4 regions of the Paenibacillus sp. FSL P4-0113 genome follow, and region 3 is predicted to be linked to each of the others. Evidence: predicted binding sites of a transcription regulator. Region 3 holds the regulator's gene; each other region holds the start of a gene.
What was found. The regulator Rex, encoded in region 3, represses fermentation and respiration genes when NADH is low (regulators of the CRP and FNR family bind a similar motif). The targets are predictions, from matches to a motif close to TTGTGAAATATTTCACAA.
Positions count from the first base shown of each region.

Region 1: a site for Rex is predicted at 3,531-3,548, ahead of adhE (bifunctional acetaldehyde-CoA/alcohol dehydrogenase). Genes of this name have one in related genera too.
Region 2: a site for Rex is predicted at 4,642-4,659, ahead of MKX46_RS16650 (phosphoketolase family protein). Genes of this name have one in related genera too.
Region 4: a site for Rex is predicted at 6,573-6,590, ahead of MKX46_RS19865 (DoxX family membrane protein). Genes of this name have one in related genera too.

Region 1 is NZ_JBBPAZ010000001.1:1,275,044-1,283,020, reverse strand. It holds gene MKX46_RS05175 (ThuA domain-containing protein) at 1-410, shown strand, start outside; gene MKX46_RS05170 (winged helix-turn-helix transcriptional regulator) at 657-1,001, shown strand; gene MKX46_RS05165 (hypothetical protein) at 1,125-1,424, opposite strand; gene MKX46_RS05160 (DODA-type extradiol aromatic ring-opening family dioxygenase) at 1,743-2,510, shown strand; gene MKX46_RS05155 (Crp/Fnr family transcriptional regulator) at 2,649-3,365, opposite strand; gene adhE (bifunctional acetaldehyde-CoA/alcohol dehydrogenase) at 3,624-6,236, shown strand; gene pflB (formate C-acetyltransferase) at 6,565-7,977, shown strand, end outside.
Region 2 is NZ_JBBPAZ010000001.1:3,855,227-3,863,203, reverse strand. It holds gene MKX46_RS16665 (TFIIB-type zinc ribbon-containing protein) at 1-185, opposite strand, end outside; gene MKX46_RS16660 (PspA/IM30 family protein) at 213-833, opposite strand; gene MKX46_RS16655 (aldo/keto reductase) at 1,017-1,859, opposite strand; gene MKX46_RS16650 (phosphoketolase family protein) at 2,133-4,523, opposite strand; gene MKX46_RS16645 (GntR family transcriptional regulator) at 4,818-5,540, opposite strand; gene MKX46_RS16640 (glycosyltransferase) at 5,893-7,044, shown strand; gene MKX46_RS16635 (PadR family transcriptional regulator) at 7,235-7,792, opposite strand.
Region 3 is NZ_JBBPAZ010000001.1:1,117,109-1,125,085, forward strand. It holds gene MKX46_RS04320 (AAA family ATPase) at 1-1,303, opposite strand, end outside; gene MKX46_RS04325 (hypothetical protein) at 1,296-1,829, opposite strand; gene MKX46_RS04330 (cell wall elongation regulator TseB-like domain-containing protein) at 2,276-2,800, opposite strand; gene MKX46_RS04335 (amidohydrolase) at 2,838-4,139, opposite strand; gene MKX46_RS04340 (redox-sensing transcriptional repressor Rex) at 4,126-4,779, opposite strand; gene dinG (ATP-dependent DNA helicase DinG) at 4,823-7,690, opposite strand; gene MKX46_RS04350 (tetratricopeptide repeat protein) at 7,848-7,977, opposite strand, start outside.
Region 4 is NZ_JBBPAZ010000001.1:4,565,777-4,573,753, forward strand. It holds gene MKX46_RS19830 (FecCD family ABC transporter permease) at 1-656, shown strand, start outside; gene MKX46_RS19835 (ABC transporter substrate-binding protein) at 721-1,668, shown strand; gene MKX46_RS19840 (hypothetical protein) at 1,830-2,261, opposite strand; gene MKX46_RS19845 (hypothetical protein) at 2,459-2,758, shown strand; gene MKX46_RS19850 (alpha/beta hydrolase) at 3,030-3,854, shown strand; gene MKX46_RS19855 (dioxygenase family protein) at 3,947-4,738, shown strand; gene MKX46_RS19860 (hypothetical protein) at 4,811-5,734, opposite strand; gene MKX46_RS19865 (DoxX family membrane protein) at 5,950-6,468, opposite strand; gene MKX46_RS19870 (DUF3048 domain-containing protein) at 6,717-7,811, shown strand.

The sequences.
Region 1 (7,977 bases), 160 kb from region 3:
AAGCCCTGATGGGCACTAGCTGCGATCTGAAATGGAGGGTGGCAGGTGAACAGGAGATTATTTGGTCGGTGAATCCGTCACATCCCATTGCAGAAGGCATTGACGCCAAAATATTGTTGAAGCAGGAAGAGATGTATGGCGAGTTCTTTGATATTCCTACGCCGGATGAACTGGTATTTGTTAGTAACTTTGAAGGCGGCGAAGTATTTAGAACCGGATGTACCTTCCGCCGAGGTAGCGGTAAGATATTCTATTTCCGCCCAGGCCATGAGACCTATCCGACTTATTACCAGCCTGACATTTTGAAAGTTATTGCAAACAGCATTCGTTGGACTTCTCCGACAAGTATTAACAAACCAATATATGGTAGAAGTGAACCAGTAAGACCTCTCGGTGGAGTGTTGGTATAATGACAATCATCACATATTGATGAGCTGTATAATGAACAGATTGATAGGCGGAACCTCTTGGGATTCCGCCTTTTTGTATTTAACGATTTAGACATATACCTGCTGTGTTGGTTTGTTGTATAATCAGTTTTGGTCATGGCAACTTTATCGGCGCAGGTATTTAATTTAAGAAGAAAGTGTTTTCTTTCGGGATAAAGTATGCTAAAATGATATATACTAACAAAAGGAAAGCTTTATCAAACCGAAATGCAAAAGAAGGTGAAAAATTTGGAAAGTCAACCGCAATATACAAAAATGTGTCCGCGTTTTGAAACCGCCTTTTCATGTTTGGGCAAGCGTTGGAATGGATTAATTATTCAATCCATGATGAGCGGTCCTAAGCGGTTTAAGGATATTTCCAATCTGATTCCCACAATGAGTGACAAAATGTTATCAGAGCGGATGAAAGATTTGGAAAATGAAGGAATTCTTACACGTCATGTATATCCAGAAACTCCTGTCCGCATTGAATACGAGCTAACAACCAAAGGCCGTGCACTTCAGCCGGTTATGGAACAGATTCAATTTTGGGCTGAGGAATGGATTAGATGAGCACCAAACTAAATAAGTGTTTTTCATAGCAAAACAGCCTTTTCCTAGAAAAAAGGCTGTTTTTTATATGCGTTTAGGACTACTTATCCATTTTGCAGAAATGATGTGCTTAGGCAGCACGACTTAATAGCCTTTGACGCGCCCTGCAACTGAGAATAATGCTGCTGTTGCACGGCGAGGCACACGGGTTTGAATATCCAGCGCGGCCGAACGGAATGTACCCAGACAGGAATGACAAAGTCTCCCTGCATAAATAGGGGAACGGCAGGACTCACAAGGATAATCAAGCTGACTGTATGTGGAGGGAAATTTGCCTGCTCTTACCCAATCTGTGAGCAATTCTATAGGTGTACCAGTTACGTCACTGAGCTGGCGAGTATGAGTAGAAGGATGCTTCCATAGATAGTTAGAACAACGATCCAAGAATATATTTTCTTCCTGAATACAAGTACTACAGAGGTTTCTAAGGTTTTGACGAAAAACGGAACCGCATTTTGGGCAATTAGAAGTATGTATCTCCATAGAAACCAGTCCTTTGTATCGAAATAAAGTGAAATTTTAAAATTTATTAGTTACATATTACTATGACATTATACCTATATCAATCTTTATTTATAGAATCTTTGACCTTTAAGTGTATGTTAAAATCTGTGTTGACATGACTCTATTACTTATGTATCATCACTTACATAAAGTTACTTGATGAATAAAATAAATTGTTTATGATAAGGGGATCTTTATATGATGCCATCTTTATTTTTGGCCCATGGCTCACCGATGCTTGCTATTGAACAGACGGACTATACTTCATTTTTAGAGCAACTGGGGAAAAGTATTCGTCCTAAAGCAATAGTTATCTTTACTGCTCATTGGGAAACACAAACGTTGACAATCAGTTCGATGGATGACGTGTACGATACCATTTATGATTTTGGCGGTTTTCCACCGGAACTGTACACAGTGAAATATCCAGCACATGGTTCTGTGGAACTGGCCAATAAGCTGAAAAAATTATATGAACAAAAGGGCATTGACGTAGAAACTGATCGGGTGAGGGGATTGGATCATGGATCTTGGACATTGTTGTATCGTATGTATCCTGAGGCAGACATTCCGGTAGTTCAGATCTCTGTAAATCCATATCTCTCGCCCAAAGCACAATATGCTATTGGTGAAGTGCTGCGAGGACTGGGAGAACAGGATATTCTGGTCATTGGTAGTGGAGTGACTGTTCATAATCTGCGTATCGTCAAATGGGGGGAAACGAAAACAGAACCTTGGGCTATAGATTTTGATGATTGGATTATTGAAAAAGTACAAAGTAGAGATATAGAGGCTTTGGATCACTATGAAAGCGAAGCACCGTATGCTCGCCAGGCCGTACCCAGAGCAGAACACTTTGTACCGTTGTTTATTGCAATGGGGGGTGGCAATCCTGCAAACAAAGCCAAGGTTATCCATAGAAGCTATGAGATGGGGAATTTAAGTTATCTATGCTTACAGTTTTAAAGAGTGTTGCCAGAAGAAGGACTGTCATTAAAATGCTTCGCTACTGCTCCTGTATAAGTAGGGGAGTGGAAATAAATTAGGGAGTGTTATAAGCTATAGTGGCTTATAACACTCCCTTTTACATAAAAAAACGATTTATTATATCCGGCAAATCTCACGAGGGCATAGTTCACAATGACATACACCTTGCAGCATTTCCAAATCTTTGACAACAATCATACCATTATCATATTCAACTGCATTTTTCTTACGTAGATCACTAAGCATCCGGTTTACGCTTTCCCGGGTCGCACCGATCATATTTGATAAGTCAGTATGAGTAATTTTTTTATGAATCAGGATATGTTCGCCGTGAGGCTCACCATAGGTATTGCATAGACGAATGAGCGTTGAACATAAAGCGCCTGGCTTGCCGTACATCATCAAATCGCGGAACTTAGTCTGAGTAATGCGGTGATGTGAACCCATCCATTTCATAAAGTCAATCGCAAAATCACAATGCTGGCAAATAAGCAGTTCCAAATCTGTATGATCGATTACGCCAATATCACTGTCTTCCAGAACCTCAGCAGAAAAGGAATGCTTAGTACCGAAAAATGGATCGGCTTGACCAACAAGATCGCCGCTTTGATACATATATAGAATAAGTTCCTTGCCCTCATCCGTTGTTTTGGTTACTTTCACGCGTCCGCGCTTAATATAAAACAGCTTATCCGCTGTATCTCCTTCCCAGAACAGATGCGAGCTTTCTGGCATAACTCGATCTTTCATCATTACTTGCAATCGGTTGAAGCTGGCCTCCGAGAAGCAACAGGTGTTGCCGCGGGCTTCCATTACATTTGTAGGGTTTCTCATCGTCCATTTCCCCTTTGTATCCTATGTTTTTTATCTGCAACTTGATCAATTCAAATTCATTATATACTTGTGCAATGAGTTTTTGGGGCAAGAAGAGGGGGTAAAAGTGGCAGAATTCCAAACTTTGTGATTTAATTCACTTCATAAAATAAAATTTTAAATAGATTGTGAAAAAAATCACAATATATCTTGAAAAGCTGTGTTACGATCAGTGCGTGAACAAGAGATAGTACACGAGATAACAGGAGGATGAGGGAAATGGCTGTTAAAAACGAGGTTATTCAAAAAGAGCAAAGCGCAGAGCAGTATATTCAAACGCTGATTGACCGGGGGAACCGGGCACAGCAAGCTTTCATGAGTATGAATCAGGAACAGATTGACGAAATCGTACAAGCTATGGCACTCGCAGGGATGGATAAACACATGTACCTGGCGAAGTTGGCTGTTGAAGAAACAGGACGCGGTGTGTACGAGGACAAAATCACCAAAAACATGTTTGCAACAGAATATATCTATCATAGTATCAAAAATGAAAAAACCGTCGGTGTCATTGAAGACAATGATTTTGACAGTTTTCAAAAGATAGCAGAGCCAGTCGGTATTATCATGGGGATCACTCCAGTGACAAACCCGACTTCGACTACGATGTTCAAAGCGCTGATTGCCATTAAAACACGTAACCCAATCATTTTCGGTTTCCATCCATCTGCTCAATCGTGTAGTGCGGAAGCAGCCCGCGTCTTGCTCGAAGCAGCTGTTAAACATGGTGCTCCGGCCGATTGTATTCAATGGATTGAAGCACCTTCGATGGATAAGACCAATGTATTGATGAACCACCCTGATGTGGCGCTAATTTTGGCAACTGGTGGATCAGGCATGGTTAAGGCAGCTTATAGCTGCGGTAAACCAGCACTTGGTGTAGGTCCTGGTAACGTGCCTTGCTTTATTGAAAAAACAGCAGATATCAAACAGGCCGTGAACGATCTTATCCTCTCGAAATCTTTTGATAACGGTATGATTTGTGCTTCGGAGCAAGCGGTTATTATCGAAGAGCCAATCTTCGAACAAGTGAAAAAATTGATGATCGCTAACGGTTGCTATTTTGTAAATAAAGAAGAAGCAGCTAAGCTCACTCAAGGAGCTATGAATGTCGAGAAATGTGCAGTGAACCCAGCTATTGTCGGGCAGTCTGCTGTGAAAATTGCTGAAATGAGTGGTATTACAGTACCAACAGGAACTAAAATTTTGGTCGCTGAGATTGAAGGGGTAGGAACAAAATTCCCATTGTCTGCGGAAAAATTGAGTCCTGTATTGGCTTGCTATAAAGTAAAAAATGCGGAACAAGGTATTCAACGCGCTGCTGAAGTCGTGGAATTCGGGGGCATGGGTCACTCGTCCGCTATTCATTCGAACGATGAGGATGTTATCGCTCGGTTTGCAAACCGTTTGCAAACAGGACGTATCATTGTAAATGCACCTTCCACACATGGTGCGATTGGCGACATTTACAACACCAATCTTCCTTCGTTGACACTTGGTTGCGGTTCGTACGGTCGTAACTCGACTTCGTCGAACGTATCGGCAGTCAATCTGATTAATGTGAAAAGGGTGGCGAAACGGACGGTGAATATGCAATGGTTCAAAGTACCTTCCAAAATCTATTTTGAAAAAAATTCGACACAGTATCTTGCTAAAATGCCTGATATCACACGTGTAGCTATTATCACAGACCCTATGATGGTACAACTGGGATATGTAGATCGTGTTATTCATTATCTGCATCAGCGCCAAACACCAGTAGCTATCGAAGTGTTCTCTGAAGTAGAGCCAGATCCATCGACAGTTACGGTAGAACGTGGTACTGAAATGATGAGACGTTTCCAACCGGATTGCATCATCGCACTGGGCGGCGGTTCGCCAATGGATGCCGCTAAAGGCATGTGGATGTTCTATGAATATCCAGATACTGATTTCAATAACTTAAAACAAAAATTCATGGATATCCGTAAACGGATTTACAAGTACCCACGTCTGGGCCAAAAAGCACAATTTGTAGCTATCCCTACAACATCGGGTACAGGTTCCGAAGTTACATCGTTCGCAGTAATTACGGACAAAAACCTGGGCGACACGAAGTACCCACTGGCTGACTATGAGTTGACTCCTGATGTGGCAATTATTGACCCAGTGTTTGTATATTCGCTGCCTAAAACAGCTGTAGCGGACACAGGTATGGACGTTCTGACACATGCTATCGAGGCTTACGTGTCCGTAATGGCTAATGACTACACAGATGGTCTGGCAATTAAAGCCATTCAATTGGTATTCCAATACCTAGAACAATCGGCTCTGACCGGTGATAAGCTGGCTCGTGAAAAAATGCATAATGCTTCCACACTTGCTGGTATGGCGTTTGCTAATGCATTCTTGGGCATTAACCACAGTCTTGCACATAAATGGGGTGGACAATACCATACAGCGCATGGCCGCACGAATGCCATTTTGATGCCGCACGTTATTCGTTATAATGCGAAAAAACCGACAAAATTTGCTTCGTTCCCTAAATATTCGCACTTTGTTGCGGATGAGCGTTATGCAGAAATCGCGCGCATACTGGGACTGCCTGCACGCACCACCGAAGAAGGGGTTAACAGCTTGATCGAAGCGATCCGTAAAATGAACAAAACACTCGGTATCGAGGAATCGTTCCAACAAATCGGTTTCGATGCGAAAGATTTCGAATCACGTGTAGATTATCTGGCTGACCGCGCATTTGAAGATCAATGTACAACTGCGAATCCTAAGTTGCCACTGGTTACTGAGTTGGCTGATGTCTATCGCAATGCCTTCTACGGACGTTTTGACCAATAATATAATAGGTAAGAAGAGGCTTGTGAAAAAGCATTTTCTCGTTCAATACCGATGCAGGCTCTCTATATAGAGGGCCTGTTGGTTTGGGAAGGGAGGTGAACGGCAAGGCTAAGGATATAGGCGCGAAGCTAGGGAAAATAAAGTGACAAAAATCACTCATATTGTGATTTTTGTCACATACTACACTCTATCATTATTCTACAATAAGGGTGTAAGAGAGGTCCCGACACTGAGCGTAAGGCATCGGTGAACAGGCCGGGCTCAAGAAATAGCTTTATCGTGAAAAAAATCACAAGTCCGGAAGACCAAACAATTTGGAGGGATTTACATGTCGGTGATTGAGAGAGAATTACAAGAGCAACAATCTGGCTGGAGAGGTTTTAAAAAAGGCAAATGGACTAAAGAAGTCAACGTCAACGATTTTATTGAAACCAATATCTTACCTTATGTTGGCAATGAAGAATTTTTGGTTGGTCCTACGGCCAACACAACTGCATTGTGGGATATTGTATCCGATCTTACCAAAAAAGAGTTGGCAAACGGCGGCGTGCTTGATGTAGACGTGAATACGCCATCCACTATTATTTCACATAAACCGGGTTATCTAGACCGGGATAAAGAGCAAATTGTCGGTGTACAAACAGATGCTCCATTCAAACGTTCTTTACAGCCGTTTGGCGGAATTCGAATGATGATCGACGCTTGCAAAGCCTATGGTTTTGAAGTGCCAGAAAGTATCATTGATATCTTCACTCATATTCGTAAAACTCACAACCAAGGTGTATTTGACGCTTATACAGATGAAATGAGAGCGGCTCGTAAAGCTGGTATCATTACTGGTCTGCCAGATGCATACGGCCGTGGTCGTATTATCGGTGACTATCGTCGTGTAGCTTTATACGGTGCAGACTTCTTGATCCAAGATAAAAAGCTGCAACTGAAAAGCCTTGAAGTTGATTCCATGGAAGAAGACGTAATTCGTCTGCGTGAGGAAATTTCCGAGCAAATTCGTGCTTTGAATGAACTGAAACAAATGGCTGCTGAGCACGGTTTTGATATTTCAAAACCTGCTAACAATGCGAAAGAAGCTTTCCAATGGGTATATTTTGGATATCTTGCAGCAATCAAAGAACAAAATGGTGCAGCAATGTCCTTAGGACGTGTATCTTCCTTCCTTGATATTTACTCTCAACGTGATATGGAAGAGGGTACAATGACAGAAGAACAAGCTCAAGAACTGGTCGATCATTTTGTTATGAAATTGCGTATTGTTAAGTTCTTGCGCACACCTGACTATAATGAACTGTTCAGTGGAGATCCAACTTGGGTTACTGAGTCCATTGGTGGTATGTCCGTAACTGGAGAAACTCGGGTAACTAAAAACAGCTTCCGTTTCCTGCACACCCTCTACAATCTGGGACCTGCACCGGAACCGAACCTGACTGTACTGTGGTCGGAAAAATTGCCTGAAGGCTTCAAAAAATATTGTGCGAAAGTTTCTATTGAAACTAGCTCCATTCAGTACGAGAATGACGATCTGATGCGTCCGATTTATGGAGACGACTATGGTATTGCTTGTTGTGTATCGGCAATGAAAATCGGTAAACAAATGCAATTCTTTGGTGCTCGTGCTAACTTGGCTAAAGCTCTGCTGTATGCAATTAACGGTGGTAAAGATGAAAAATCTGGCGTCCAAGTAGGGCCTGAATTCCCAGCCATTACAGGTGAAGTTCTGGATTAT
Region 2 (7,977 bases), 2.7 Mb from region 3:
GCTCCGCAGTTATTACAATGATACTCATGAGCCTCATCTTCTGAAAAAATACGATTTATCAGAGGATCAGGAATAGATTCGATATTGTCCTCTCTTCCGCAACTATGACAGGATAACCTCCCTGTCTCACTGTCAAAGACCATACCGCTGCCGCAGTTGGGGCATTTGTATTCGATAACCGGCATCTGCTCACCTCTTCATGTAGATACTTGTTATTCATCTTCTGTATTCGTACTCTTCTCGTATTGTGCAAATAAGGCATCCAGGTCGTCCTTCGTTCCTGCCCGAAGCTCGGCTATAGCCATCGCTTCATCATACGCTCTGTTCACCTGCTCTTCCATAACCTCAAAAGCAGAATTCTTGCTACCTATAGAATTCAAGGTTTGCTGTGCTTTGGCAACCGCCAGCTTCCCTTTAAGTTCAGCGCTACGCGCTTCTAGCTGCCCCATATCGGACACTAACTTCTCCTGCATTTGTTTCATATTCACGGCGTTTACTGAAGCTAAGTCATAGGACGTTTGTAATTGTTCCAATTTCTCCGTTTGCAAACCCTTCCTCTCCAGAAACTTTCGAGCTTCCTCTTCATTACCAGCTTCCACAGACTTACTGGCATAATACTGGAGCTTTTTGATCTCGGCTTTGCATTCATCCAGTGCTCTTTTCGCCCTTCTCTCATCAGCCAATACTGATACCGTCTCCGCTTTCACCTTGCCTAGATCACTGTTCAAATTTCGCATATAATCGTCAATGGTTTTCTCCGGATCTCCCACCTTATCCATTAAGGCGTTAACATTCATTTTCATAATATCCCTAAACCTCGACAAAATTCCCATGATGACCTCCTTCGAAAGGACTACATTCCACCATATCATACATCAAATCCGGTAAAAAATGTTCATTATAGCTCTATATACTGACCCACTGATCACTTTCGGATGTGTGTTCGTTTTATGATAAAAGCAAAGGGTCCAAAAACCCGCGACAGATTTTTGAACCCTTCTATTTTATTGTCTTGATTATAGTTCTTCATAGGACTTGGGGTCCTGCTCCCATATCCGTCCATCCTCACTGCTAAATGCCGAAATCATGTTCATTTCCTCTGGAGACAACTCAAAATCAAAAATATCCAAATTCTCCGTTTGGTGATTTAAAGAAGAGGCCTTCGGGATCGGGATTGCTCCAAGTTGGATATGCCAACGTAAAATCGCTTGTGTAGTCGTTTTACCATGAGCAGCAGCAATTTTCCCAATCTCTTCATTCTCCAGCATACTGTGACCACGACCCAAGGGGCTCCACGATTCCGTCACGATGCCCTGTTCAGCATCTTTTGCACGCTGATGTTCCTGATTAAATAATGGGTGCAATTCAACTTGATTTAAGCTCGGCGTGACACCTGTTTCCCGAATTAAACGTTCATTATGCTCGGGCAAGAAATTGCACACCCCAATGGAACGGATATAGCCCCTTTTCTTCGCCTCAATTAACGCCTGCCATGCTTCAACATATCGATCAATTTGGGGATTCGGCCAATGGATTAGGTACAGATCATAATAGTCCAGACCTCCTCTATATAATGACTCTTCGATCGTTACAATGGCTTCTTGGTAAGCATGTCGGCGACCTGGTAGTTTGGAGCAAATCAACAATTCTTCTCTGGGCACAGAGCTCTGCTGGACCGCTTTCCCGACAGCACCCTCATTTTCATAGTTGAACGCTGTGTCGATCAGACGGTAACCTGCATCAATCGCGCTGGTAATTGCCTTGACTCCATCTGCACCCTTCAATCCAGCAGTCCCAAATCCAATCACGGGCACCTTAGTGCCATCATTCAATACCTTCTCCGGAATTGGATCGTTCATATTAACAGCCTCCTTTACTATTCTCTTATACCGCAGCACCTTTAATGCTCAGAAAAATACAGCAAATGACTCGGTTCCTCCTATACTTATTACCCACCAGTTCGTGACTTTCCTATTAAATTCTCTGTATGCTACATCAAAAAGTGCCTGATCCCCGTTGAAATCATACTTGAATTCAAGGAGTCAGGCACTCGTATACCGCTACCAAATCATATATTCCACTTCATGCTGAATTGCTTGGTTGTCCAACACAAAGTTGAAGCGTCTTAATTTTTATTTCAAGGTCAAGCCTTTCCATACCCAGTTCTCTACCTCTGGCAAGTCAATGCCCTCTTCGCGAATGAATTGATGATGTTTCTTAACCGTAGCATCCATTTCATCCACAATGTTGGTGTACTTCCCAGCGTCAGGTAAGTTGAGAACAGCTTCCTTCACTAAGTCAAAACGATCCATTTGATTCAATACACGCATATCAAATGGTGTCGTAATATCGCCGTTCTCACGGTAACCATGTACATGCAAGTTATGATTGTGACGATCAAAGAACAGATCTTTGATCAGACCCTCGTAACCATGGAAAGCGAAAACTACTGGTTTATCCTTTGTGAAAAAGTGATCAAACTCGGCGTCAGATAATCCACGCGGGTCTAGTTTTTGACTTCTCAGTTTCAGCAAATCTACCACGTTGATGTACCGAATCTTCAATTCAGGCAGTTTTTCATGCAAAATGGAAATCGCAGCTAAACTTTCAATCGTTGGCTCTGTACCAGCAGAAGCAATGACAAGATCAGGTTCTCCACCTTGATCTGTACTTGCCCAGTCAATGATCTTCAACCCTTTATCCACCAATTCCTTCGCTTCATCAGCAGTAAACCATTGTGGACGTGGGTGTTTGGACGAAACAATCAAATTGATCTTTTGACGGTCGTTTAAAATGGTGTCGAAAACAGCCAACAAGGAATTGGCATCCGCTGGCAGATACTCCCGAATAAATTCCGGTTTTTTATCAGCCAAATGACCCAACAAACCTGGATCTTGGTGTGTATACCCATTATGATCCTGTTGGAACACCGTTGAAGTTGCTACGACATTCAATGATGGGATATCTGCACGCCATCCTTGATCCGTTGCTTTACGCAGCCACTTAAAGTGTTGGGTGATCATTGAGTCAACCACACGCAGGAAAGCTTCGTAACTTGCAAAGAAACCATGACGACCAGTTAACACATAACCTTCCAGCAATCCTTCAGCCTGGTGTTCGGATAATTGGGAGTCAATTACGCGGCCATAGGACGACAAAAATTCATCATTAGGTTCAATAATTTGGTCCATCCATTGGCGTTTGGTTACTTCAAAAACAGGAGCCAAGCGATTAGACATTGTTTCATCCGGTCCGAAGATTCTGAAATTACGATTTTCTTCATTTAAGACAACCACATCTTTAACGTATTTCCCTAAAACCGACATATCTTGCGCAATCACTTTACCAGGTACGGAATTATCCAGCGCATAGTTACGGAAATCCGGTAACTTCAAGTCTTTAATGAGGTTACCCGCATTCGCAACAGGGTTCATTCCCATACGTTTATCGCCTGTAGGCAGAATTTCAGCAAGCTCAGAGTTTAAACGACCGTTTTCGTCGAACAATTCCTCTGGTCTGTAGCTATTCAACCATTCTAACAAAGCAGGTGCGTGCTGCATATTTTTTTGATCAACCGGAATTGGAACCTGATGGGCACGGAATGAATTTGTATTCGGCACGTTGTCCCATTCCTTTGGACCCGTCCAGCCTTTAGGTGAACGGAATACAATCATCGGCCACGCTGGACGAGTAAGATCATTATTTTCACGCGCATTCTTTTGAATAGCTTCAATTTTCTCGATGGCCGTATCCAATACTTTCGCCATTTCTGGATGCATGTGATCCGGATTTTCACCTTCAACAAAGAATGGCTCCCAGCCCAAACCTTTAAAGTATGAGGTCAATTCTTCTTTCGATTGACGAGACATAATCGTTGGGTTACTAATCTTAAAGCCATTCAAGTGCAAGATTGGCAGCACTGCACCATCCGTGATCGGGTTGATAAATCTGTTAGAGAACCACGAAGCGGCTAGTGGACCCGTTTCAGCTTCGCCATCACCAATAACAACAGCCGAAATCAGATCAGGATTATCCAGAATGGCACCTACACCATGAGAAAGGGAGTAGCCTAATTCTCCACCTTCATGGATAGATCCAGGTGTTTCAGGAGCAGCATGTGAAGCAATACCGCCAGGGAAAGAGAATTGTTTGAACAATTTCTTCATACCTGGGATATCTTGCGTAATTTGCGGATAGATTTCGGTGTAACTTCCATCCAGATATGAATTTGAAACCATAACCTGACCGCCGTGACCAGGGCCCTCAATGTAAAGCATGTTCAAATCATATTTATTAATAACACGATTTAGATGTGCATAAATAAAGTTTTGTCCTGGAATTGTGCCCCAGTGTCCAATAGGCTTAACCTTCACATCTGAATCTTTTAAAGGCTCTCTCAACAAAGGATTATCTTTTAAATAAAGCTGACCTACCGAAATGTAGTTCGTTGCACGCCAATATGCATCAAGTTTTTCTAAATATGTTTTAGATGAATAATCTGCTAACACGGGTGATAATGACATGGTGTCCACTCCCTAAGTAGTATTGTTTGTAATTTATTTCCGGAAATTTCATCTACATGTACATCATAACGCCGCGCCGATTAAATTCAACCTTTTTCACAAGTGATACGGTCCAATTTTGTGAAATTTTGAACATACTATGAAATATAAATTAAAAAGACAGTAAAAAAGCTCTTACATTAAAATATATAGAAGTATAAACCAATAAAATTTGTAATAAACGTTGCAATCGCAGGCTCCAATCCTTTTCTCAAAATTATAAAAAAAAGACCGGAGAATTCTCCAGTCTTATCATTAGTGAACCGATACAAAGGTATTAAATTTTAAATATTTGTAATGAAATCGCATATGAGAAAACTCAAATGGCGTACCGTTATCTAAAAAGAACACACCTTCCATAATACCTACAGGCTCATTTTCATTTAAATGTAGCAGCTTTTGATCATTCTCTTGGGACGGTTCTGCAAAAATGGATAAAAAAGATTTGGTGACGGCCAAGTTCCGCGAGTCTTCCAAATAATTAAAAATGGACCCCTCGATAATAGTCTGATTTAAATTCTGAACAATTTTAATAGGGATATAGCCTGTTTCAATCATAAAAGGATCATCATCAAACAAACGTAAGCGGACAATTTTGTATACAAAATCATGAGTCTCCAAGAACAAATCGCGCTGTAATTCTTCTGTTGGCGGAATGACCTCAAAACTCAGTACTTTGATTTTTGGCTTTTTACCATGCATTTGAAAATTATCAGTGACTCCTAGATTAGAGCCTTCGTAGTTAAAGATAGATTCATTTCTTATGTATAATGGATTAATAAATGTCCCGGAACCTTGTTTTTTAAAAATAATTCCGACATTCTCCATTTTAGTCAGAGCACGTTTAATTGAACTACGACTAACCTGGTAAGTCTCACTAAGACTACGTTCATCTGGCAATCTCATATCTGCAAACTTTCCAGCAAAGATTTTCATCTTGAGATCGTCAATAATTTGCTTATAGACAAATTGTGTCATATAGTACTCCTCTTTCAGGTCTTCTATAACTCCATATAGTTTACCATAACTTGCCCATTTCATCTCATGTTTGTTTCTGTATGCTGAGTGGGCTTTCAGCGGATAGGAAACGCCCGCGCTTTTACTTTACATCTCTATGCATAATACCATGATTATACATACATAACACCACTGAACGTACCTGCAAATTAGCAGAAAATACAGAACTCCCACCTTAACTTCCGCGATAAGACCAAGCCTGTTTCGAACCTTGAGGGATGTTTGACTAGACCAGGCTAAAATCCTTGAATACATTGTTATTATTTATCTTGTTCATACGTTCACTAATAAAAATGGTGGGGGGGAGATCATATTGGCTATCCGCTACAGCGTCATCATTCCAACCTATAATCGAGTCCAGCAATTGTTGCTTACACTCGCTTCATTTGAGACACAAACCTATCCAAAGCAACTATTCGAAGTCATTGTAGCTGATGACGGTTCTACAGACGGAACGAGAGAAATGGTCGAAGACTTCAAAGCATCCTATCCTCTTATCTATGTGTCACATCAGGAACAACGCGGTCGATCTGCCGTTCGAAATTTGGGACTGCGCCGTGCAAGAGGGCTATACATCATCTTCTGCGACGCTGACTTTGTAGTATTACCGGAATTTATTAGGATCGTGAGCCGTTATCACCGTAAATATCCCAAGTCCGTGCTTTCAGGCATTCCTCACTCGTGGGACGATGCTTTTACCCATTATTACCCTGACTTTTCTCCTGAAGAAAAAGAACAATGTCGCAACATACTTACGCAGTCCAACTTATGGAATGCTGACTATGAAGCAGCAAACGAAATTACTCCGATCATAACCCCAGAAGATATCCTTCACCAAACGGGTGCACTGTCTAAAGTAGTTAGTCCCACAAGGGTTCCTCCGAATACGCAGAAACAATTTGCCTCAACGGACGTAGCCCCCTGGATGCTGCTGGTTACTCGTTGTGTAGCCATCAAACGCAGTCACTTGATTCGTATTGGAGGTTTCAATGAACGGTTTGTGCTCTATGGACTCGAGGACTGGGACCTTGGCTATAGACTACATCGCTTGAAGATTCCTTTTTATTGCATCAAAGAGGTGGTCGGATATCATCAGGAACATCCAACCTATCTTAGAGGTAACGTGTTAAATACGGAAAATCTGAGAATCATGTATGAAACCTACGGATTCCATGACTCCTCGTTAAATTTATTTGCCCTTATCCCTCCATCCGAGGATTTTGAGACCTACAAAAATACGTTGCGGGTATTGCGCAGGGGATTCCGCTCTAGGTTAACACGCTCATCAGCACTGTTATTAAGAAGAACACTACGCATTGCAGCCAAACAGTTCTACGATCAAAGCCATACTCTTGCATACAAAAAGTCATTACACTTGATAAAAAGGAAAGCAGCGAACCGGAAAAGTCGAGTCGCTCACGTATTACGAGAAATGCTGGTGAAGTCTGAAAAGCTGGTGGAATAATTGCATCCTCCTTACGGGATAAAAAAACTCCTCCATAAAGGTGCGAGCCCAACTTGGCAAAGCAGCTTTATGGAGGAGTCAAGGCCCTATGCGGAGAAGACGACAAGAATTGTCGTTACTAGTTTTCTATTCCTCATGATAGTTCAGCATGCTTTCTGATTATTCATTACATATGAGTTTTTACCTACTGCTAAGAACTCAATATTTTAATGCTATCATCGCACCAACTAATTAAACTGCTAAACTGACTCTTACCATAGCTCATTGTGATCATCCAATATTTGTGGTTATGGTCTTTATGCTCTACGTTGATAAGCCAACGTTCAAGTTCTTCAAAAATATGCAAGCTTTCCACTAGCTTTTCTTTATACTCCTGTATGTGCTTTATAATCGTTTCAGGCGAAGAATTGCCGCCAAAAAACACCCTCAACAGCAGCTCATTTTTTTTAAGCATCACCACATGCTCCATTGGCTGAGAAAGCCAGTCTGACAACGTGTGCCTTCCCTGATCGGTAATGCTGTAGAGTTTCTTGTCAGGCTTGCCTTTCTGTCGAATGACCTCGACTGCAATATCTTTTCGATCCAGTAGCTCTGCAAGGCTGGGATAGATCTGACCATAGTTCTCATTCCAAAAATAACTAGTGCTCTGCTCCATATGTTGCTTTATATCATAACCGGTATGAGGACCCAGACTCAGAATGCCTAATACCGCAAACATTGTATTGGTTTTTCCTGACTGTCTCGCCATTGTAAATTATGCCTCCTAGTACCTCTAGCAAATCTCTGTAGTATGTCATGCTTTCATTAGACTAGACATAATTATAGCCCATTTAAACTAGCTTCACATCTAATCAATATATTATATAAATATATATTATTATAATAATTAGTGTTGACAAGGGCTTATCACCATTTTATATTAACGATATCAAC
Region 3 (7,977 bases):
TAATAATGCCAAGTGAAGTCAAACCGGAAGTCATCATCGTATGGACGATGTTCAGCGCCTGCTCAAAATCATTACTAGAGCCGGTACTTCGACCGCCATAGTACATTTCTTCTGCCGTAGCCCCTGCGAGCGAGATCATAATCTGCTCCTCCAGATACTGCTTGGTGTATAAATAATGCTCTTGCTGTGGATTGTGGCGCACATACCCAAGCGCTTTCCCACGTGGGCTAAGTGCAACCTGGCTTACGCTACCAGGACGAACAATTTCGGCCATAATAGCATGTCCCAGTTCATGGATCGCTACACGTTTTTTCTCTTCCAAGGTCGATTCTCGATCTGTCTTTTCACCCATCATCACTTTGTCAATTGCCATCGACAGATGTTTCTGTGCAATCATTTTCTGATCCTGTCTCATCGCATAGATTGCCGCTTCATTCATTACGCTCTCCAGCTGTGCGCCAGAAAACCCATAAGATTCCTCAGCAATTTTATCCAGATTCGCATCTTCCTGAATCGGTTTGTTTTTGGCATGAATTTTAAGAATATGAAGACGGCCCTTCTTATCAGGCAAATCCACTTGAATATGACGGTCAAAACGCCCTGGGCGCGTTAAGGCGCTGTCCAGCATTTCTTTACGGTTTGTTGCCGCAATGATCAAAATCCGCGGTGTATCTACCGAGTAAATACCATCCATTTCTGTCAGCAACTGATTCAAAGTCTGATCATATTCTCGTTGCTGTCCACCCTCACGTTTACCACCAATTACGTCGATTTCGTCAATAAAAATAATTGCATTTTCCTTCTTTTCCTTGGCTGCACGAGTACGTGCCTCCCGGAACAACTCACGCACACGACCTGCTCCAACACCAACGTACATTTCAACAAATTCACTACCTGAGGCTGCAACAAAAACAGAATTAGTATAGTGTGCCGCTGCCTTAGCCATCAGTGTTTTTCCTGTTCCCGGAGGACCTGTGAGCAAAACGCCTTTTAATGGACGGATACCAAACTTGGAGATTTCATCATGTCGATTCAAAAAATCCAAGGCCTCACGCAGCTCCTGCTTAGCGCTTTCTTGCCCACCGATTTCCTCAAAAGTCAGCTTGTCCGGGCCATTTTTTTTACGTTTACGTTCTTGCCCAGCACCTACGGCCAAGCCTCCACGAGCATGCATGAGCATTAACAAGCCGCTGAACATCACACCAGCAACTAGAAGAGGGATAATATTTACCCCAATAAAAACGAGAAATATAATGGTTACCGGCACAATGCCGATTAATATTTCCTTGATCCATCTAGGCATTAGGCCATACCCCCATCTGCTGAGATTGACGTGGCAAAACGATAAACTTGGTCGCTTTCCCTTCGCTGAGTCGGATATAGACATTGTTCGAATCCATGTCGGTATCAGCTTTGATACCCGTCTTTTTCTTTTTCATATGCTCAACTGTAGATGAAATTTGAGTATACTTTCTATTTTCCATCGCTTCGGCTACAGGAAACATAGCCTCAGACCACCATTGATTCAGTGCTGTATTGGAACGGTCTGCAATATCGAGCTTAATGGTGCGGCTGCCAATGATGGATTGTCCTTTTTGCTTAACTACATCGACCAATCCGGCCACATCCGCCTGCGGTTTGAGATCTAGTTTCAATACAACCTGATCCTGTTTAATATCTATTTGAGCGCTTGTCACGCCTGGATATTGAGAAACCAGTTTTTCCAGAGGACTTTGCATTGTAACCTGACGGTAAATGAACCATCCCCCAAATAGCAGCAAAGCTGCCAAAACTGCCGCCACAACGATAGGAACTGCACGCAATTTCAAACAACATCCTCCTCTCAAAATGTAAAACTCAGAAGAAACGGGACGAATGTCAACAAACAACCAAATTGCATGATCTTACAGTGATCAGCAATTCTTTTTTCTATCATTTTTGTCTATCACTTATAAAATATAGTATATCATAACGTATATCTAAAATCGAAGGCAATGTGTGGAGGAGTTGTGATGAGGCAAAATCTTTGGTTATGGTGGAGGTGGGACGCTGCGTGTAGGATTTGATCTTACGATCGCTGTTGCCCGCCATAAAGATGAATTTGCCTTAGGAGAGAAGTTGGGTAGGTAAAGATGCTTCGCTGGCATTCAGCTCATCTTTACGGCATAGCAAGACTAAAAGACGTAAATACGAATTTCATCGCATTTACGTCTTTTTCTTGAGCTTTTAATCATTTACTAGTCATTCATTCCACATCTGCTGATCCTCAACCAGCTTAGTTATTGGGCAAAGTATACTTTACCCCCGTCGCTCCCCCATCTGAAAAACGGTAAAAGGCATAGTAATGATGGCTTCCATCATCGTAAAACAGCTGCCACACATATTCGCCATTGAACACACTCGGCTGGAGGCTTACAATTTTTACACCTGGAAGCTGCTGCTGAATTAGCGACGTCATTTTTTGCTCGTCGACTCCGTTCTTCAGCAGCTCGGTATGAACACCGCTATTATCTGCGGCAGGTACGTTAGGTTGTCCCTCCACTTTTTGAAAAGGAACCCATACCATTATATTTTCATTCTGTGCATTTTTCCCTTGAACCACCCAATATACCTGATCCCACACAGACTTCCATGTTTGAGTCGTGCTAACCAGACCACCTGATTGCTTGGCCTTAATGATAGCGGCATTTTTCTCAGCCACCTGGTCTTGAGTAACATAGGAATAATACCAGAAAATGCTGACCAGGATCAGTATCACGGCCAAAATGGCGACCGCTATCCATTTTTTCTTATTTTTCAAACCCGTGCTTCCTCTCTAAGGGGATGTGACACCTGAATTAGCGCGACAGCAGCCCTTCAAAGGCGGCTTGTGCCTCATGTTTGATACGTTCCTCGTCCATAGTCAGGCATTCGCCGTTTTTCACAACCTGACGACCGTCTACCCACACATGAGCCACGTCCTTGGCGCTTGCAGAGTATACCGCATGGGAAATAAGATCTGTACGCGGCAAGAAATGTGCCTGATTCAGATCCAACGCGATAAAGTCAGCCTTGTTGCCTGCTGCCAACGCTCCTACTTCTTTTAAACCAATCGACTTTGCACCGTATTCTGTTGCCAGACGCAGCGCTTCACTTGCAGGAACTGCCGTAGGGTCACCGGATACACCCTTGTGAATAAGTGCTGCCAGACGCATTTCCTCGAACATATCCAGGTTATTATTGCTGGCAGGACCATCCGTTCCGAGAGAAACCGTAACCCCTGCACGCAGCAATTCAGGCACTCTTGCCACACCACTTGCCAGCTTCAAGTTGCTGCCAGGATTGTGGGAAACCGCTACACCACGTTCTGCCAGTAAAGCTATTTCTTCGTCGTTCAAATGAACGCCATGGGCAACAAGCGAAGGACGGGAGAAAAAGCCAAGCTTATCCAAGTGTGCAACCGGACGCAAACCGTAGTCGCGTACGTTTTGCTCTACTTCGGCGATCGTCTCAGACATGTGCGTATGCAGTGGCAAGTCCAGATCATGCGCAGCTTGTACGAATTTTTCAATAAACGCAGGTGGACATGTATATGGCGCATGCGGTGACATCATCGTTGTAATACGGCCGTCTGCTTTACCGTGCCAGTTACGCGCAAAAGTCACGGCCTCTGCCAGCTTGATTCGCTGTTCTTCCTCCGAACATAGTCCAATTGCTCCACGCATCAGACTTGCACGAATACCTGACTCTTCAGCCACACGAGCCACCTCATCCATATGATCGTACATATCGAGGAAGGTTGTTGTTCCACCTTTCAGCATTTCCAGCACAGACAAGGACGTACCCCAGTACACGTCTGTAGATGTAAACTTGGCTTCCATAGGCCACATTTTTTCCTGAAGCCATACTTGAAGTGCCAAATCATCTCCATGCCCACGCAGTAGAGACATCGCCGCATGACCATGAGTATTGATCAGACCAGGTAAAAACAATAGCCCTTTACCATCGATCGCTTCCGTCTCTTCCTCACCCGCAGGCAAGGTTTCGCCAATATAAGTAATACGACTATCCTCCACAATCATAAAACCATGGACTACCCCTGCTTCTGGTCCATTTACGGCAAAAGATCCGTTTTTAATCATCCATTTATTCACTGTCATATTGTGCTTCTTCCTTTCCGTCCTCCAAATAATAAGCGAGGCTAAGCAAATCAGTTGTAAAGTCTGTGGCATGAATCCGAATGTTGGCTGGTGCCTTGAGAGTAGTCGGTGCAAAGTTCAGGATCGCTCCAATTCCGCTATCAATAAGCCTATCAGCCACGTGCTGTGCTTCAAAATCAGGTACGGTAATAATCCCGATTCGAATGTTTTTTTCTTTCACAGTCGCTTCCAGTTCATCCATCGGTTGCACGACCAATGTATTGATCTTGGTTCCTACCTTATCCGGAAACGCATCAAATACCGCCACAATCTTCATATTGTCTTTTAAATAAGCGTTATAATTCGAAAGGGCTTGCCCCAGATTACCCGCTCCGACCAATACTACATTAATTTGTTGGTCGATTTTCAGGATATGGCGTATTTTCTCAATGAGATAAGAAACATCATAACCGATACCCTTCCGACCAAAATCTCCAAAATAAGCAAGATCTTTACGGATTTGGGCCGGGTTCAAATCTAGCCTCTGTCCCAGCTCTTGAGAAGAGACCGTAGCCACCTCCCGTTTGTGCAGTGCATTCAGATAACGTAAATATACGGGTAACCTCCGTACGACAGCCTCTGAAATTTTATCTGATTTCATACTTGCTCCCCCTAATTGTAACGAACATACTTATGTCCGTCCGTTATGCCTCTGTCTCCGGGGCGGATTGGAGCCATTCGGCGATGCGGGGCACCATTTGCTCCGATGGCATATGCTCCATTTTTGGTCCCGGTAACGAGTACAAAAAGTGCTTTCCGTAATAGGATTCAATCACACGCGTATCATAAACGATAACGACCCCGTGGTCGTTCGCTGTACGTACCAACCGACCAAATCCCTGTTTGAAGCGAATGACCGCTTGCGGTACAGACAGCTTCATAAATGGATTCTTCTTCTGCTGCTGGAGCAGTTCGCTTTTTGCCTCCAGCAGCGGGTGATTCGGCGGTTGAAACGGCAAGCGAACAATGGCTAGACAAGTCAGAGCCTTCCCCGGAATATCGACGCCTTCCCAGAAACTGCTGGTCCCCAGCAATACAGAAGCTTTCGCTTCCTGAAACCGGCGGGTTAGCTTGCTGCGACTTCCACTGTCCACACCTTGTCCCAGCACAGTAATTTCGCTGGATGCTAAGGCCTCTTTGAGCGGCTCATACACTTGCCGGAGCATCCGATAGGACGTAAACAGAACGAGCATTCTCCCACGTGTCGCCTGAGCAGTCGCTCCTAGAGAGCTAACGAGCATATCTACAAAATGCGCATCTCCTACACTGCCCTTCACACTTGGGAAATCCCGTGGAATAACCAGCAACACCTGATCCCTGTAATTAAAGGGTGACGGGAGCTGCGAAGTCATCAGCCGCTCTTGATCTGCGGCCTCCTGTAAGCCGAGCTGATCGATCATGTACTGAAACGACTTATCTACCGACAAGGTAGCAGAAGTCAGAATAATGCTTCTTTTTTTGTCAAAAAACATTTCTTTCAACTGGCGGCTCACATCGACGGGTACCGCATAAAATTGCAATGATTTACTACGGAATTGCCCGCTTGCCTCGAGCCAGTATACGGTTGTTTCATCATCGAGTCGGATAAAAAAGCGCAAATTTTCTCGAATCCCCGCCAAATCCTTGAGCAGACCCGTGATATCTGTAATAAGGCTATCCGCCGCATAATCGTCATGTTCTTCCTTGACGTCCAGCATCAGCTTGTCGCCCTTGCGCAAAATTTCGCTCATCGTTACATATAGCTGATTTTCCAAAGCTCCCGCCTGATCCCACTTTGCAGGCTTGGCCGAAGGTTTGAGACGGGAAGAAAACTGTCCTGTTTCACCCGGTGTCGCATCACTTCGCTCCGGCAACATGCCAAACAGCTTGTCGCTTAGCAGGTCCCAAGTTTCCTTCACCTCTAACACGAGCGGATACAGCTGGTCGATAGTTGAGGCCCAATCTGCCGACTTCTCGTGCCCCGATTTCGCCAACTGTTGACGAAGTGAAGGCAGTTGTCCATTCTTGCTGTCTTTGAACAGTCGCGTCAGTGTATGCACGAGTGTGAAATATTTCATATGCATACCTAGGTGTTTACCAGCTACTTCCTCCAGGTGATGGGCTTCATCTATCACCAGATGTTCATAGCTCGGCAATAACTGATGACTGGCTTTGACGTCTGTGAACAACTTAGAGTGATTCGTAATAACAACATCCGCTATTCCTGCTTCATGGCGTGCACGATGATAATAACATTTGCGGAACCATGGGCAGGAACGACCAAGACAGGACTCTGAATCACTCGCCACCGTTTCCCAGAAATCCCCTCCACGGTTGCTCAGATTCAGTTCTTCATCATCACCGGTTTCTGTTAGCGTCAACCAGACGATCATCTGAGCCGCTGTAATTAAATCTTCCTTCGGTGTAGCGAAGTCTCTTCTGTTTATTTTATGTTCAAACTTACGCAGACACAAATAATGTCCCCGACCCTTGAAAATAGCAGCCCGGAACGGAAACGGAATCACCTTGGTCAGCATCGGAATGTCGCGCTCGCGTAATTGCTCCTGCAGGTTGATCGTATGTGTACTCACCATAACGCGCTGTCCCTTTTTCACACTGTGATACAGCGATGGGAGCAAATAACCCAGAGACTTCCCTGTTCCTGTACCTGCTTCAATCAGCAGATGCTTGTCTTCACTCAGTGCCTGATTCACACCCTCAATCATCTGTATCTGCGCCTCGCGCTCCTCATATTGACTCAAGGATGAACGCAAATTGTCCCGCACATCATCCATGTACTCCTCAAAGGTAACACCTGACAGTGGATTCGGGTCATCTTCTCTACGCGGAGCAGCTAGCTCCGTCCAATCTTCCACTTTTAGCGCAAGCTGACGAAAAAACTGATATCCCTCCAAATCCTGAATAGGATCAAGCTCTTTCTCTTCACGCACCCCATCAAGAAACCATCCAAGGTCACTGTCTTCCTCTGCAAACAAATCACTAAGCCGCTGTATCGTTATCAGAGGTAATGCTTGAAGCTCACCCAGACACTTTAAAAACACCTCGGCCGTAGCCAATGCGTCGCTGTCTGCTTGGTGAGGGCGATCATGTGCCAGCCCGAACTCAGAAGACACAAAACCCAACTGATACGAAGATAGTGATGGAAACATAATTTTCAGAAAATCCATTGTATCCAAGATTCTTCCGCTAAATGGCAAGTATCCGCACCGATCCAGAGCGTTTTGCAAAAAATTAAAATCAAACGCCACATTATGACCGACCAGTACAACATCGTCCAGCATAGGCACAAGCTCCATCATCATTTCTTCAAGTGCAGGTGCATCCTTCACGTCATCGTCTGTAATTCCGGTCAATCCAGTGATAAAAGGTGGAATAGATCTGCCAGGGTTTACATAAGAGCCGTAAACACGGGAAATGCTGTTATCATGATCTATAATTGCAAGTCCGACTTGAATGATGTCATCCGCGGACTGGGTGCCTGTCGTTTCAAAATCCAATACCGCAAATTTCATTCGGGCTTAATCCTTTCTTATGACACTTACAAAAATAATAACTCCGTATATTAGCATAGCAGAAGATCGCGTGTTTGGAAATTAAGACAGCCAAAAAAGACGATGCATACGCCGCCTCAGGAGGTGGGCATGCATCGTCTTACTCGGTGTCTGACAACTACATCCAGGTCATTATGGAGCTGTCGTATCGAAGCTTTTCGGTACCGGACAAACAGGCTTCCATATTGTGCAGCGGCTCGGGTAACGCAGGATCGAACTGATGTGCGAGAGCAAAACATTTTTGCGCC
Region 4 (7,977 bases), 3.4 Mb from region 3:
CGGCCGCCGTCCTGATCCCCTTGTTTACCTTTGCAGGAGGTGTCATTGCGGCGGTGCTGATTGTTTTGTTGTCCTATAGCCGTAACAGAGGAATCGTGCCCGTGCGTCTGATTTTGTCCGGTATCGGTGTAGCCTCGGGCCTTAGCGCTATAACGCTGTATTGGTCCTTACGGCTGGATGAGGATACATACGCATTTACCGCACGTTGGTTGGCTGGCAGCGTTTGGGGCCGGGACTGGATACATGCAGCAGCTTTGCTGCCTTGGTTAGTCATTGTATTACCCTACGTTCTGTCGCAGACGCGCAGTCTGAATAACCTGTCGTTGGGTGACGAGACCGCGGCTGGAATCGGTACAAGTGTGAAGCGCCAGCGCCTATTACTGCTAGGCGCAGCTGTGGCTCTATCTAGTGCCAGTGTATCTATGGCCGGAGGCATCGGCTTTATCGGGCTGATTGCGCCTCATCTGGCTCGCCGTCTGGTTGGGCCGATGTACCAGCATTTGCTGCCAGTAGCCTGTTTGGTCGGGGTCGTCATTCTGGTCACCGCCAACACGATTGGGCGTTCGGTGTTTCAGCCAAATGCGATTCCCGCAGGTGTGGTGGTTGCTGTGGTAGGAGCTCCGTATTTTCTATTCTTGTTGTCCCGAACAAAATGACAGAAGAAGCCTTCTATAATGATCATTATAATGTAGAGCTTCTATAGCATAGGAGAGAATAAACATGAGAAAACACAAATTTGAGGGTTCAGGTTTTAAACGTTCATGGGTAGTCACAACTCTTGTTGTATGCATGATCATGCTATCTGCTTGCGGACAAGCAGCCGACAAACAGACTGCCGATACGAAAGCGGCGGACAGTGCGCAGACAACCATTAGTGCGGATTCGCGTATTGCTTCGATGTCAATTCATTTGACGAACAACCTGCTGGCATTGGGCATTACTCCGGCTGGTTCGGTCATTGGCGGAGATGTGAAGGATTTTCTACCGCATGTAAAAGATCGTCTTCAAAGTACCCGTAAGCTAGGTGTTGTCACTGATCCGGATATGGAAGCGGTACTGGAGCTTCAACCTGATCATATTTTCTTAGACAAAAAATATTCGGGAACCGATGTGGCCAAGTTTGAAAAAATTGCGCCGACCGACGTTTTTGATCTGGATGAAGGCACATGGAAAGATCAATTGAAAAAAATAGCCGTTATGGTCAAACATGAAGCACAGGCAGACGCATTTCTAAAAGACTATGATACACAGAGGGAACGAGTCAAAAAGCTGATTCATTCAAAAATTGGGGACGGAACGGTTATGGCTGTACGTGTGACGGCGAAAGAGGTTCGTGTTATGGGGATGAAGCGTCCGGTAGGACCGCTGTTATATCAGGATTTGGGCTTGAAGCCAGCCAAAGGTGTAGAAAAGATCAACAAGGCTTATCAGGTGGTTTCCCAAGAGGTTTTACCGGATTATGATGCCGATGCGATTCTTGTTATCATCAGTAAAGGCGCGGATGCCCAAAAGGTATACAAGCAGCTGAAAGGAAACACAGTATGGCAAGGTCTCAAAGCGGTGAAGCAAGGGCATGTCTACATGTTGGACGGACAGCCTTGGCTGGACTATTCCGCAATGGGACACAAAATTGCTCTGGATAATGCAGAACAACTATTTTCCAAATAAGTTCTAAAATATATCAAGCCGTATTCCTCCATGCAGCTTCTTGCAGGCCAGGAATACGGCTTTTTGGCGCACACCCCAGCTGTAAGTCGATTGCCTGATCGAAATGAAAAGGAGCTGCTATGACCCAAAATGGGGCAGCTCCATATAATGAAAATTGCGGGCTATGAACGTTTTTTACGCAGAAAAATTGGTTTGAGTCCAATAAAGCCGATGGCGGCGAGAATTAAATTTACCCAAGGTGAGATCCTGAATACTGGCAGTACACTGCGCAGCGCTAGTCCGGCGACAAGAATCACGACAACTAACACAACATACATCAAGATGGATTTAAGATTCATCTGGGGCTTTACGGGGACGGGGTTTGGATGTTGTATCTCCTCGCCTTCTTCGAGACGATCCATAAAATTCATCAGGGCTTCAACGAGTAGAATGGCTCCTGCGGCGATGATGATAAGAGTGGATAGGCTGATTTCTTCAAAGGGTTTGAGATCTCCGCCTGTAAAGGTGACAAACCATCCGATAATCGCCTGTGTCAAAAAAAACATGGACAAGGCAACCCATGCAATAAGCGTATAATTTTTTGCTTTATTCATTGCTTCCTCCTGCTTTATGAGCGTATTCCAAGCTGATGGAACCGCCATTTCGTAACAAAGACAGTATACGTGAGGAAGCGTCGGATGGCAAAAGACTTTATCTATAGCATGTATATTACCGTTGCATTCTCCTCAAACTGGATAGAGGGTGAGCACGTGGAGCAACCTGAATATAAACGTTGAGAGGATGTGGCATCATGAAACTGGAGAACCAGGCAGATTATTTAGTCCAAAAACGACTGGGAAACGCTTCGAATGGGAATAGCGGGGCGGCCTCGTCTACAAATGTGAGTCACCGGAGCGTTCAAGGAACATCTCCAACGTACCGTATAGTGGACGATATCGAAGTGGCTGAGGATACAGAATTTGCAGGTGAGCTAGGTGCACAGAACTACCGCAGCCTGTGGCATGAGGATGAACATAACGGCGACTCTTGTAAACTGCAGTGGGAAGGACGAACGGAGACCCACCAAATGTTCAGGAACAGCTACGAATAACGAATGTCACTTTAAATGTAGTGGATTCACTCACATAAGTGTAGTATAGCGTTCTCCGGAATCGCATCGGGGAGCGCTATTTGTTTACTTTTTTAACGATGTGAACTGACAGGTTGACAAGGAAGCAGGGCGATGATAGACTGACTTTACTATAAAACTTATTAAACTCATCGGAATTAAAGTGAATAAATATCCTGGATGGATATTCCACGTTACTATATGAGTTCGAATTCATAAATGTGTAGTGAAGCTTGAAACAGGGGGAATCAGGATGGAACGGCAAATTGGAATTCGTTTTGAACATGAAGAGCTGGCCGCAACAATTCATTATCCAAACCGTACAAATGAGGGAGAGCGTCAGAGACGAGTTCCCCTCGTTGTTATATGTCACGGTTTTGTAGGCAATCGTATCGGCGTAGATCGATTATTCGTCAAGACTGCGCGTGAACTGGCCGAAGGGGGATATTTTGTCCTGCGCTTTGATTTTGCCGGTTGTGGGGAGAGCACAGGTGAATACGGCAAGCAGGGGCTCGAGTCCATGATTAATCAGACACGTACCGTATTGGATTACGCCGTCAATTGTGCGGACATTGACCCGACCAAGGTGACGCTGATCGGTCACAGTCTGGGGGGCGCGGTTGCTCTTCTCACAGCCGTACGGGACAAGAGAGTACAAAATCTGGTCCTTTGGTCAGCAGTGGGCTATCCGTTCAATGACATCGTCAAAATTACGGAGCGAAGCGTGTACGATGAGTCTGTTAAAACTGGTCATGCCGATTATTTGGGCTATAAGTTTACGCCTGCTTACTTTGAGTCGTTAGCTCAATTTCAGCCGTTCCAGGAGGCCGTTAAATTTAACGGGGATGTGCTCGTCATTCATGGAACCTCGGATGATATTATTCCTGTCGATTATGCATTTCTGTTTCAAAAGATATTCTGGATGCGTCCAGAGGGACGCTGTGATAAAGAGATTATTTTCCAGGGAGATCACACTTTCTCGTCAGGTAAAGAGCGGCAACGGCTCATTGATCGGACGCTTGAATGGCTGGATGAACAGGAAAATATTCAACGTGATTGGCAGCACTGGATGATCTGATTTCAGTGTGTAACGGATTGTATTGGAAATTGCGCCTCCGCCGGAGTAAAATGGAAGAGTAACACTATACTGGCGTGTGGAGGTTGGCAGCGATGACATTACCCTCAATTTTTGTTGCGCATGGTTCACCGACACTGGCTGTAGAAAATAACGCATATACCAGCTTTCTTGCAAAGCTGGGCGCGAGCCTGCCCCGACCCAAAGGAATTGTCATTTTTTCCGCGCATTGGGATAGCCCCGATCAATGTATTGGCGCGGATGATCAGCATGCAGCGTTGCACGATTTCTATGGCTTTCCTGAAGAAATGTACTCAATCGATTACCCTGCACCAGGCGATCCAAAGCTGTATGAGGAGATAGAGCATCTGTTCAGTCAGCATAACTTGTTCCACCAGCCGGTTCGGAACCGGGGACTGGATCATGGAGCATGGGTGGTTTTGCGGCATATATATCCTGATGCGGACATACCGGTCGTACCGTTATCTATTGATTCTCGGCGCGCTCCTCAAGAGCAATACGAGATTGGACGGATGCTGGCGCCGTTGCGAGAACAAGGGATTTTGATTATCGGTAGCGGCGGATTGGTCCACAACTTGCGGACACTCAAGCAGACGAGTGAGCCAGCCGATTGGGCCGTTCAATATGATGACTGGATTGCACAGCAGCTTCAAGACTGGAATTTACGTCACTTATTCCAATATGACAAGAAGGCTCCATATGCCAAACAAGCGGTACCTTCTTATGGAATAGAGCATTTTTCACCTTTGTTTTATGCGATGGGGGCTGCGGATCAGGAGCGCTCCGCGCATAAGCTTTTTCAGTCGTATGTCCTTGGCTCGCTGAGTCTCAATTGTTGGGCTTTTGGTCAAGAAAGTGATACGTAAATGTAAAAAAGAACTTCCGAATCCACATGCTGTGTGGGAATGGAAGTTCTTTTGTGTTTTTTGCGTCTTCGATTAATTAGAAGGCACGTTCTTTTTTAGCCAAGTGGATACCTGCGAAGTACGTTGATCTCCATTTTGATCCAACAGTGTCATAAATGCTTTCAGCTTTTGAATATAGGTGCTCTTCGAATCCATATTACGTTGAACGAACCATTGATACCCTTTTTTGGCATACGGATGAATCTTCCCGGTATCATGATCGAATAATGGCGTATTGTTCGTGCCGTAGAAAGTATAGAAAAAGTACAGATCGTGCAATTTTTTTATAGCTTGTGTACGATTGGAATGTGGATATTGGTTTAAAAACAATTCCTGTGCCAGCACTCGTCCGGCTAACTGTTGATAGCCGATACGGAGCGCGGCATCTTTGGTAGCAGCCTGTCCGGATTCCATCGACATGATGTCAATATAGCTGCGGATATCTGCCGTGGTGTGCTTCCCGAATACTTTATATTTTTCATAGTTGATGATTGGGTAATACATGCCTTCTGCGGTTTCAAGTTTGTAGCCGGCATCTCTTGTTTGAGTTAGCAACTTTTTCAGGTTCGCATCGCTTGTACGGCTGATTACATTTGTGAACGAATCACCGGGTTTATAGATTTGATTTATTTTGGTTTGAACAGAGGTCGGGTATAGGGTCTGTGCATAGGAATCCAATTGCTGGTTCTGTGCATTTTCCAGATGAAGCACCATGAGGGTAGCTTGAGAAGCTGGAATGGATTGAATATGCTTTTGCAAATAAGTGAATGCCTGAGATAGCTTGCCGGGTTGGCCTAGTAGCTGCTCGAAGGTCTTGGAGATATGTTGTACACTTTCTGCCTGAGATGTCGTAGTAGACGTCGCCGCTTGGGCTGATGCCGTATATCCCGATCCCATAGTCTGCACTGTGAAAGTTACTGCTGCGAGCATGAGATAGGCTTTGGTGATTTTTTTCATGATATAACCCTCCATTACGTTCTTTGATGTAACTGTAGTGTATAGGGTAAATGTATCGTGAGCATTCCATGTTGTATCCAACTTGTAAACGTTTGGGGAGGATAATGAATCCGATAAAAGAGTCCGAGTTAGGAGGAGCTAAAATCCTCCTTGTGAGCATAACAGCGCAAAAAAATAACCATTATCCCGGAGGATAACGGTTATTTGGGGGATGTTTAAGCGATTTTTCGACTAGGGTCCGCTGGAAAGGTATCTTTATTTTTACCAAACAGTCCACGCAGGAAGGGCAGTACCCAACGGTCAAAGCCAATTCTTCCGGCATTTGCGCCAGCAACTACGAGGAAGATTTCAAACAGCAGGTAGATTGCATTGGTGCTTACTGTACCCGAGAACAGGAACGAGAAGTTCATAACCATGGCCATCAAAGCAGCCAGTGTAGTCAATGTACCGAGAAGCAGGCCAACCCCGACCAAGAACTCACCCAACGGGATCAGGACGTTGAACAAACCTACATTCGGCAGGGCAAAGGCTTCGAGGAACGATCCCCACCAGCCTTGTACAGCGGGATGGTCTCCACCTGTTTTAGCAATGGCCCCCGAGATAAATCCGCCTGCATCGAATCCACCTGTCAGCTTTTCAAGTCCGTGAGTCATCCATTCATAACCTAGATAAACCCGTACGACAGTCAGCAACCACATTGCGACTTTGTTCTCACGTAACCAGCTATTAAACATTCAAACCACTCCTCTTTCTTAATCTATAATGTTGGTTGTATTTCATTTTGTTGGGATGATCATCTTTGCTACACCTTTATTGTAGTAGGTTCAGTTACAGTTATTTGTGATAAAAATCACAAAGTATGAATATTTTTAAAATTTTAATGTCTTCAGATAAGTATTCTATAGAGAGGTCATGCTTCAATCAAGACAAAAACAGGAAATAAAGCTTATAATGAGAAAAATAACGAAGTGGAGGGATGAACTTGTCCGGGCCCATTTCCCAACGAAATCATTGGTTGCGTGTAATGGCCTCAGCTCTGTTATGCATGACGCTGATGTCTTGTTCTGCTATGTCCAATACGGGAGATACTGAACCCGTTCCTCAACCGACCAAGCATAAAACAGAGAAGGAGGCGCTTGAACCGCCGAAGGAGCAGTCTACTCCGGCATTTACAGCTCCGCTTACCGGTCTTCCGGTGGAGCAGCCAGTTTTGGAGCGACCGCTCGCTGTCATGATTAACAATGCTCCAGCAGCACGTCCGCAGGCAGGACTTAGTCAGGCAGATATGGTATATGAAGTTCTTGCAGAAGGCGGAATTACCCGTCTGGTCGCTTTTTTCCAAAGTCATGGCGGAGATGTAAAGGTTGGTCCGGTCCGTAGCATTCGTCCGTATTTGATTGAGCTGGGCGAAACTTATGGTGCGTTGCCGATACACGCAGGGGGAAGCACAGATGCCTATGCGATTTTACAGCAGCAGCGGAAGGAACATTTAGATGAGATTTCAAATGGAGGGGCATACTTCTGGCGAAGCAAAGATCGTCGTCCTCCGCATAATCTATACACGGACGTGAATAGACTGCGCAAAGGAAGCGATAGTAAAGGGTATGCTACGCATACGGACGTTCCAGTATATACTTACCTTAAATCCGGCGAAACCCCAGTTATGGTGGACGAGACTGCAACATCTTTACAAATCCGGTTTTTGCTTAAAAGCTACCGGGTATCTTATACCTATGATCCAGCGGATCAACAATATAAGCGTTTTGTGAACGAAAAGTCACATGTGGATCAAAATAATAACCAACAGCTCTCAGCAGCCAATGTCATTGTGATGAGCACCAGGCATCGAACGTTGGATGATGTAGGCAGATTAAGTGTTGAACTGGACGGCAGCGGAGAGGCCATGGTGTTTCAACAAGGACAGTTAATACAGGCTGAGTGGCAACATACGCCAGGTGATGCGATTCGTTTTATGAAGAATGGGGTTGAAATTCCGTTAACGCCAGGTACATCCTATATACATGTGGTGCCTGCAGATACACCACTAAAGGAACATGTAACCATAGAAGTGAATTAGAAAACGAATTACACCTTTTTAGGAAAAAATTGTCGGATAATGAGCTTATATGTCGGGCACTGTATACGTATATCATGAAATTTGCTTTTACAAACATTACAAAAACATTGATGAGTGTGATAAGATAGCAAAGGTTGTCTATTGCAGTCGAAACAGGTTGCGGATA